DNA from 3 places in the Paraglaciecola sp. 25GB23A genome. Region 1 is predicted to be linked to each of the others. Evidence: predicted binding sites of a transcription regulator. Region 1 holds the regulator's gene; each other region holds the start of a gene.
What was found. The regulator sigma-54, encoded in region 1, starts transcription at its own class of promoters, with help from an activator protein. The targets are predictions, from matches to a motif close to GTTGGCACGNNNNTNGNNT.
Positions count from the first base shown of each region.

Region 2: xdp1 (exosortase-dependent surface protein XDP1) is a predicted target of sigma-54. The motif match lies at 2,005-2,023, and genes of this name have one in related genera.
Region 3: flhA (flagellar biosynthesis protein FlhA) is a predicted target of sigma-54. The motif match lies at 1,464-1,482, and genes of this name have one in related genera.

Region 1 covers NZ_JBDYKM010000003.1:288,389-291,678, forward strand. The annotation lists gene lptA (lipopolysaccharide transport periplasmic protein LptA) at 1-475, shown strand, start outside; gene lptB (LPS export ABC transporter ATP-binding protein) at 475-1,200, shown strand; gene ABKW31_RS08550 (RNA polymerase factor sigma-54) at 1,270-2,751, shown strand; gene hpf (ribosome hibernation promoting factor) at 2,777-3,064, shown strand; gene ptsN (PTS IIA-like nitrogen regulatory protein PtsN) at 3,080-3,290, shown strand, end outside.
Region 2 covers NZ_JBDYKM010000021.1:63,589-66,878, forward strand. The annotation lists gene prsT (XrtA/PEP-CTERM system TPR-repeat protein PrsT) at 1-954, opposite strand, end outside; gene xdp1 (exosortase-dependent surface protein XDP1) at 1,138-1,953, opposite strand; gene pssA (CDP-diacylglycerol--serine O-phosphatidyltransferase) at 2,310-3,125, shown strand.
Region 3 covers NZ_JBDYKM010000001.1:746,888-750,177, forward strand. The annotation lists gene fliR (flagellar biosynthetic protein FliR) at 1-181, shown strand, start outside; gene flhB (flagellar biosynthesis protein FlhB) at 194-1,318, shown strand; gene flhA (flagellar biosynthesis protein FlhA) at 1,522-3,290, shown strand, end outside.

The DNA of each region.
Region 1 (3,290 bases):
TGGTAAAGATGATTTTTCTAAAACCATCGAAATCGCGTCTGAGCAATCGTTCTTGGATCGAATTGCCAAAAAGTCAATTTACAAAGGCAGTGTCCTTATCACTCAAGGTTCATTGGTGCTGCAAGCTGATGAAATGGAGATTGATGCCAGCAAAGGTCAAGATAAAGAAGTGTTTGTGGCGATGGGCTCACCCGCTAAATATTCCCAACGTCAGGAAAATGGCAAAATGGTGCATGCCACAGCCAATAAAATTGAATATCACCGCCAAACACGGACCTTGTCTCTAGAGGGGAATGCTGAAGTAGAACAAAATAGTAGTAGTGTCAAAGGCAACTCGATTATTTTTAACATGGAACTTGAGCAAATCATGGCACAAGGTCAAGACCAAGGTAGTGGCCGAGTTATAACGATTTTACAGCCCGAAGCTAAAGACAGCAAAACCCAAACCATTCCTGAACAGGATCCACAACCATAATGGCCATTCTAAAAGCGACCCATTTGGCAAAATCCTACAAATCACGTCAAGTAGTGCGGGATGTCAGTATAGAAGTATCGTCTGGGCAAATTGTTGGTTTACTCGGCCCTAATGGGGCGGGCAAGACAACCACGTTTTACATGATTGTAGGCTTGGTCCCCTTAGATAAGGGCGAAATATTTATCGACCAACAGGAACTCACACTGCAACCAATGCATGTGCGCGCTAGGCAAGGTATTGGTTATTTACCGCAAGAAGCTTCAATTTTTCGCAAATTAACGGTATATCAAAATTTAATGGCCATACTACAGACGCGCAAAGAGCTCTCAACTGAACAAAGAGAAATGCAGGCTGATGCACTATTAGATGAATTTAATATTAATCATATTCGCAACAGCTTAGGCATGAGTTTGTCAGGCGGCGAACGACGTCGGGTTGAAATAGCAAGGGCCTTATCGGCTGAGCCAAAATTTATTTTATTGGATGAACCTTTTGCTGGAGTGGATCCCATATCGGTTAATGATATCAAAAAGATTATCCAACATTTGCGCGATAGAGGTATAGGCGTGCTGATCACTGACCACAATGTGCGAGAAACCCTCGATGTATGCGAAAAAGCGTATATCGTCAGCCATGGTGAACTCATTGCTGCCGGAACCTCACAAGAAGTATTAAGTGATCAACGTGTAAGAGATGTATACCTTGGTGAGCAATTCAGGCTATAGTAAAGCTATGGCATGGCATGATATTTCGCACGGTTAAATTAACCCCAACGGACTAAGCATAAGAAGTAAATGAAACCCTCTTTACAGTTAAAATTTAGCCAACAACTCACGATGACGCCTCAATTGCAGCAAGCGATTAGGCTATTGCAACTTTCTACCTTGGATTTACAACAAGAAATTCAAGAGGCTTTAGATTCTAACCCATTATTAGAAGTAACTGACCCCTTCGAAAATCCCACCGGTGATAGTGCTTTAGAAACTAATTTTGGTTCTGATGGCTCAAACGACCGGGTCGAAGTGGATGCTGCAACTATTGAGACTGGGGATGCATTACAAAACAATGATATTCCTCAAGATTTGCCCTTAGATAGCACCTGGGACGAATACATTAGCGCGTCATCAGCTCCCTCTATGTCCTCAAGCAGCTTTAGTGTTGATGACGACCAAGTTTTTCAGGGAGAAACCACCGACAATATTCAAGAACACTTGTTATGGCAAATGCGCCTCACGCATTTTAGTGATACAGATATTTCTATCGCCATGGCCATTATTGATTCTATTGATGAGTCAGGTTACCTGACTATTAGTGCGGACGAAGTCCTCGCTAGTTTGTACGATGAAGAAATTGAACTAGATGAAGTGGAGTGTGTACTTAAACGCATTCAAATGTTTGACCCTATCGGTTCTGGTTCACGCAGTCCGCAAGAATGTTTATTGATCCAATTAAATCAGTTTGCTATCGAAACACCTTGGTTAGCTGAAGCCAAGATGCTTATTACCGATTATTGTGACTTAATTGGTAGCAAAGATTACCGTACCTTAATGCGTAAGACTCGTCTAAAAGAAGATGAGTTGCGTGAAGCAATGCGACTTCTGCAAACTCTGAATCCAAGGCCGGGTAGCGCGCTTATTGTCGGCGAACCCGAGTATGTAATCCCTGACGTTTCCGTGACTAAAAAAAATGGCCGTTGGATGGTTGAACTCAACCCTGACAGTTTGCCCAAGCTCAATGTCAATCAGCAATATGCGGCCATGAGCAAGAGCACAAAAAATAGTACTGATAGTCAATTTATCCGTTCGCATTTACAAGAAGCCAAATGGTTTATTAAAAGCGTTGAAAGTCGCAATGAGACCTTACTCAAAGTATCCAATTGCATTGTACAGCAGCAAATTGGTTTTTTTGAACATGGTCCAGAAATGATGAAACCAATGGTGTTAAATGATGTCGCAGAAATGGTGGATATGCATGAATCAACTATTTCACGTGTGACAACCCAAAAATATATGCATACCCCCAGAGGTATATTTGAGCTCAAGTACTTCTTTTCTAGTCATGTTGCCACAGATGTGGGAGGAGAATGCTCCTCAACAGCAATTAGGGCATTGATTAAAAAATTAGTCGCAGCCGAAAAACCCAGTAAACCTCTGAGTGATAGTAAGATTGCTCAACTGTTGGCTGACCAAGGCATAGTCGTGGCTCGGCGAACAATAGCAAAATATAGGGAGTCTTTATTGATCCCTCCGTCTAACCAACGTAAGAGTCTTTTATAGGCAAATTAAAAAAGGAAGAGGCGATATGCAAATAAACCTAACTGGTCATCATTTAGAAATTACCGATTCACTACGCGATTATGTCGATTCAAAATTTACTAAACTTGAACGACACTATGATCATATTAATAATGTACATGTCATCTTAAATGTTGAAAAGCTGAATCAGAAGGCTGAAGCAACCCTTCACCTTAGTGGCGCAGAAGTTTTCGCCAATGCTGAACATTTAGACATGTATGCCGCCATTGATGCTTTAATCGATAAGCTTGATAGACAAGTGATTAAGCACAAGGAAAAAGCTAAACGCCATTAAGTGACTCAGTAAATAATGGAAATTAAAGACGTTCTTCACCCTGACTGCACTTTATGTGCAGTGCAGGGTACCAGTAAAAAACGGATCCTCGAACTTATCAGCAATATCGCGAGTAAGCATATTGTCGATATTGATCAGGCCACGATACTCGCCAGTTTAATGAACCGAGAAAAAATGGGCAGTACCGGTATCGGTAATGGAATTGCATTGCCACATGGCCGTTTAA
Region 2 (3,290 bases), on a different contig from region 1:
GCCTTGCACATATTCTGTCATGCCTTTTACAAAAAGTAGGGAATCTTGTTTTTCAAAAGTTGAATCGTTAACCAAAGTTAACTTACTACTGAGATCATCTAGTATATTATTAGCCAATTCACCTTGTTCATTCTTAGATAAAATCCAACTGCTTAATAACATAGCAAAGGGATCATCAGGGGTTTGTTTGATAATGCTATCAGCAATAACTTTTGCTTCTTCCAACTGACTGTTTGAAATTAAGGCATAGGCCAGAGAACGCCTAGTGACAGGATCCTCGGGTTCTATTTTCAACGCAGTGCGATAATATTCGATTGCTTTTGTAATGTTGCCTTGAGCTTCTGTAATTTTTCCCTTTAGATGCCAAGTGCGATGGTCACCAGGCGCTATCTTTAATGAACGGTTGGCTTCCAACTCAGCACTATCTAGTTTGTTTGCGCTTAAATCTAAAAAAGCCAAACTATTAATGGCTCTGGTGTTGTTTGGAAATAGGCGGATAGCGCGGTTATATTCGGCTCTGGCAAGTTCTGGTTGTCCCAAACTACTATAAGCGCTTGCAGATAGCATTTTCCATTCAAAATTGCTCTCGTCTGTAAGTTTATAACCTTTTCCCAATTCTATTACGTCTTGATACTGTTGATTAAATGTTAGTACGTTACCGAGCGGTTGTAGTACCAAATTCATATCTATTTTGTATTCAAGCGCTTGTCGAAATTCTTTGATAGCCTCATCATAATAGCCATTTCGCGTCATCAATTGACCCAGAAGAAGTTTCGCTGGTAAGTTTTTGGGGTTCGCCTGTAAAGCATTTTTTAAATAAATATAAGATGCATCAAATTCTTGATTTTGATAAGACTGTAAGGCCGATTCATAATAGTTATCAGCTGAATGAGCCGCCATTGCAATACTCAACAAAAAGAAAGTTATAATAATGGGCTTTAAAAAGAACTTCATGGCTTAAACCTTAAAATAAGTGAACGGAATAACTTAAACTTGATCGACCGAAATATTAACGCATTTATGTTGTGAAATGTTGAATAAGATTAAGCTGGCTTATAAAAAATAAGCACCTCAAATGTGATGGTAAAAAAAAGAGATGACTAAAGTCATCTCTTTTTTTGTCACGCTACTATTTTATTATGCAGTTTTTTTAGTTCTGCGGGCATAGATGCCTAAAGCACCCACTAATAATAACCCGAATGCAGAAGGCGCAGGGACATCAGTAGGAGGAGTTGTTGTTGTATTACCTTTAAAACCTTTAATTTTAAAGGCATCAATTGCACCAGTTCCTAAAGAGCCTTCGTCATTAAGAGTGTGCCCAAAGATGCTATTATATGCTCCTACCAACCAGTATTGCGAAGATATCTTACCTTGTGATATATCCCCTTGGTTTATAGAATAATATCCAGTTGAGTTTGCATCATAATTACCAACAGTAATCCAATCCCCAGATGTTGCTACATCAGACCATGTTGAGCGTGATGTGGTATTAATATTCGCTCCAGAAAAAGCTAATACTGTGAAGTCAGCATCATCATATATCCAGCCAAAATTAATTGATGTCAACTCAACGGATGTATCAAAACTAACTAAAGCCATGTCGTAATCTCGTCCATCACCTTCATTTTTATTATCGAAAGCATGTCCTGGGTAATCGTTCCTGTCTTCATCTTGATTGACTATACCCCAGCCATTTCCTGAATAATAATAGAAACCAGCGCTTTCTATACCTTCATCATTGCGGTTATTTGTATCAGCCCATGCTGACAAATCAGCATTTAATGTAGTGGCATTGTCTGTATTTGTACCGGTTGATGAAAGATTAGATGAGCCGTTTGAGCCCGCCCCTGCATTTAATTGCCATTCCCACGTTGTTGTTCCAGCAGTTGCATTAGCAGCAAATCCGATGGACGCTAAAACACATGCTTTTTTCAAAATCGATATTAACTTCATTTTTATTACCCCAATTACTAAAGTTCGAGTTAGTCCCTCTTTGATTTCGGTAAGCAAAAATAAAGCCAAAAATTTATTTTGTTTTAAAAACAGTTGCTTAACTCGTATCGTTGGTTTTTATTCTAATAATGTGTAAAAATACCTGACAGTATTGCCTTGAACTGTATACAACGGGACTCATTGTCTTTATTTAACGTCACTTGTTAAATATATTATTAGCCTGCTATGTATACATACTCATATGTAAGTGTTTATCAGCCAAGGGAGAAAGTGTCATTCACGGTTTATTACTATTAGTATCTTTATAATTTATTTGACTGTGATATCTTGCCAACACTAAATTTTGGAGTTTTAAAATGCCTGAACAAAGACGTAGAGGTATCTACCTACTACCTAACTTACTAACCACCGCTGGACTCTTTTCGGGTTTCTTCGCCATTGTCTCTTCTATGAACGGACGTTTTGAGGCCGCCGCGGTCGCTATTTTTGTTGCGATGATATTTGATGGGCTTGATGGTCGAGTGGCACGCATGACAAATACTCAAAGTGCTTTTGGTGCTGAATATGACTCAATGGCAGACATGGTGTCATTTGGTGTGGCGCCCGCATTAGTGGCGTATAACTGGGGTTTAACTGACCTAGGCAAGATTGGTTGGTTAGCCGCCTTTATATATGTATCTGGTGCAGCACTTCGATTAGCCAGGTTTAATACCCAAATAGGAATTGCTGACAGTCGCTACTTTCAGGGGCTAGCCAGTCCGGCCGCCGCTGCATTGGTTGCTGGTCTTGTATGGGTTGGTGTGGAATATCAGATTGATGGCAGCACTGTTGGTATAGTAGTGGCATTATTAACAGGTGTGGCAGGTTTATTAATGGTCAGCAACTTTAAATACAATTCTTTTAAAGAATTGAATTTACATGGCAAAGTCCCTTTTGTTGCCCTACTTATTATCATGTTGATATTTGTGGTGGTAGCAACAGAGCCGGCCTTAGTTCTGTTTATCTCTTTTGCCTTGTATGCGCTCGCTGGTCCAATCAACACCTTTAGAAGTGTTGACAAGGTGCGTCTAGAAGATGTGGTAGGGGATTCGCCTGAGGAAGATGCCGACTTTGTACGTGAGGACATTAAAGCAAAAACCAAAGAAAGTACCAAAGAAGAAGAGCCTAAGTAAGGCGACTTCTTCTAAAAGGTAAACAACAAAGGCAGCTAATACTGCCTTTGTTGCGTTTTAGGGATACAAAAAGCTTAAATGTGAGTTGATTGTTTGTTTTATAGACACTTAAACGATTATTTCAAAAAAGGTGTTGCAAGTGATGATGGCTTGTCTATAATGCGC
Region 3 (3,290 bases), on a different contig from region 1:
GTTTGGCATAATGACCAAAGCGGCACCACAGTTAAACGTTTTTAGTCTTGGTTTTTCAATTGCGCAAATTATGGGGCTATTTATTATGTGGCTTACCTTGGATAATTTAACCCATCACTTTGAAGTACTTTGGGATCGGGCTCAGTTGTTGATGTGTCAACTTCTGCAAGTCTGTCAATAAGGGAGAGTAGCCATGGCTGATGAGAGTGATAAGACCGAAGACCCCACGGGAAAAAAGGTCGATGATTCGCGAAAAAAGGGGCAGATTGCCCGTTCAAAAGAACTTTCTACTGCCTTGGTTTTAGTGATCAGTGGCATTGGTTTTATCGTCATGGGATCAAGTATTGCTGAAGCACTTTTCAAAATCAGCCAGCGCACTTTTACCTTATCTCGAGATGAAACTTATGACTATAACCATATGTTTCAGGCTTGGGGTTTAGCCATTGAAACGATCAGCTATCCTGTTTTACTGTTTTTAACGATTGTGGCCATTGCCGGTATTTATGGCAATATTGCGTTGGGTGGCTACAACTTTACTTGGGAATCAGCCTCAGTTAAAGCGAGTAAACTTAATCCATTAGCAGGCTTGAAACGCATGTTTGGTATGAATGGTTTAGTTGAACTATTAAAGGCTCTGGCTAAATTTTTCATTGTTGCAGCTATGGCTTATTTTGCGATGAATATTTTCCATGAAGAAGCTTTACACATCGATATGGAATTGTATCCAATGAATTTATTCCATGCCATGGATATGGTCGAATGGAGCTTTTTAATCATGTGTTGCGCCCTGATACCCATCGCCGCTTTTGATGTGCCCTATCAGGCATGGAAACATAACAAAGAAATGAAAATGTCTAAGCAAGAAGTCAAGGATGAGCGCAAAAATTCCGATGGTGATCCTCTTGTTAAAAGTCGCATTCGACGTCTCCAATACCAGAGTGCTGCAAGGCGCATGATGCAGGAGGTTCCGACCGCGGATGTAGTCGTTACTAACCCAACTCATTATTCCATTGCCCTAAAATACGATAAACAGGGAACAAAAGCGCCGACGGTAGTAGCTAAAGGCGTAGATGAACTGGCCATGCATATTCGAAAAATTGCTAATGCCCATGAAGTGCCAATTATTGAATCACCGATGTTAGCCCGTGCAATCTACTATTCCACTGAAGCGGATCAAGCGATTCCTGAAAAGTTATTTATGGCTGTGGCTCAAGTATTGGCCTATGTCTATCAATTAAAAGCCTACAAAAATGGTAAGGGAAAACGTCCTAAACCACTCAGAAAAGACTTACCTATCCCGCCAGAATTAAGACGGTAAACTATCGGATATCGGATATCGGATATCGCATATCGTTATAAAATTTATGCTTAGTTAGGCTGATTGTCAGCAAAGTTTGCTCTGCGCAAGACCTAATTACTTAGGTCTTGCTCAAAATATAAGCATGTGTTTTTAGCAAGCTCAACTTGGCTTACTAGTTGCATTCTGACAAGTAATCGCAAACAAGTGTCAAACTTTCGTTCATGGAACTAGCCAGTTATTTTAATCAGTTCGACAAAAAGCAATTAAAGAATGTTGCTTCAGGACTGGGTGCGCCCATTGTTTTGCTCGCTATTCTGGGCATGGTTATTTTACCCATGCCCGCCTTTTTATTGGATATATTATTTAGCTTTAATATCGCCCTCTCCTTAGTGGTTATTTTAGTGGCAATGCTCACTAAAAAGCCGGTTGATTTTGGTATTTTCCCTCTGGTGTTACTGATTGCTACAGTACTACGCCTTGCTCTAAATGTTGCTTCAACTCGCATCGTATTGCTGGAAGGACACGAAGGTGCTGACTCTGCAGGAAAGGTAATCCAAGCCTTTGGAGAAGTTGTCATCGGCGGAAACTTTGCGGTAGGTATCGTTGTTTTTGCTATTTTGTTAATTATTAACTTTAAGGTAGTTACCGCTGGTGCTGGCCGTATTTCTGAGGTGAGTGCTAGATTTACTTTAGATGCTATGCCCGGTAAGCAAATGGCTATTGATGCCGATTTAAATGCGGGCTTTATTGATCAAGATGAAGCGCGTAAACGCCGTATTGAAGTGACCAGTGAAGCCGATTTTTATGGCTCTATGGATGGAGCATCGAAATTTGTAAAAGGAGATGCGGTAGCTGGGCTTTTTATCATGTTAATTAATATTGTTGGCGGTCTATTTATTGGCATGATCCAACATGATTTAGGTTTTGGTGAAGCGATTGAAATCTATACTCTATTAACCATAGGTGATGGATTAGTTGCTCAGATCCCATCACTTCTTTTATCTGTTGCAACGGCCATTATTGTTACGCGGGAAAATGACTCCCAAGATATGGGGCAAGAGTTAACTAAACAGTTGGGTAACCAACAAGCGCTATGGATAACCTCGGGTATTTTGTTTGTTATGGGCGTGGTGCCTGGGATGCCTCATGTGGCCTTTCTAGGTTTTAGTGCCGTGGTGGGAGGCTACGCTTACTTTACTTACTGGCGCGCCAAACAAATTGCAAATGAACCGCAATTACTAAGTAATTTGCCGGAACAAAGTCGTCAACCAAGTGAAATTAAAGAACTGGGTTGGGATGATGTGCAACACGTTGATACCATTGGCCTAGAAGTTGGTTATCGTCTTATTCCTTTAGTAGACAAAGCCCAAGGTGGTGAATTATTAACCCGTATTAAAGGCGTGCGTAAAAAATTATCGCAAGAGCTGGGTTTTTTAATTCCTCCCGTGCACATTCGCGACAATTTAGATTTAAACCCCAACAGTTATACCATTTCGATGTTAGGTGTCACGGTGGGGGATGCTGAGCTCAGTCACGATGATGAGCTAGCGATTAACCCAGGACAAGTCTTCGGTAAAGTAGAAGGTAAAGCAACCAAAGATCCTGCTTTTGGCCTAGATGCCGTATGGATTAAAGCCAGTCAACGCGAACATGCTCAAACACTGGGTTATACAGTCGTTGACGCGGCAACAGTTGTAGCAACCCATTTAAGTCAATTGTTGACCAATAATGCCTATCAATTATTAGGCTACGAAGAGGTTCAGCAACTGCTCGACTTACTGGCCAAAAATAGCCCCAAACTAGTTGAAGGCCTAGTGCCAGATATATTACCGCTAGGTACGGTGGTCAAAATTCTGCAGACCCTGCTGTCTGAAGGTGTGCCGATTAGAGATATGCGTAGCATTGTACAAACCCTTTGTGAGTATGGTCCTAAAAGTCATGATCCTGACGTACTAGTTTCAGCCGTGCGTATTGCATTGAAACGCCTAAT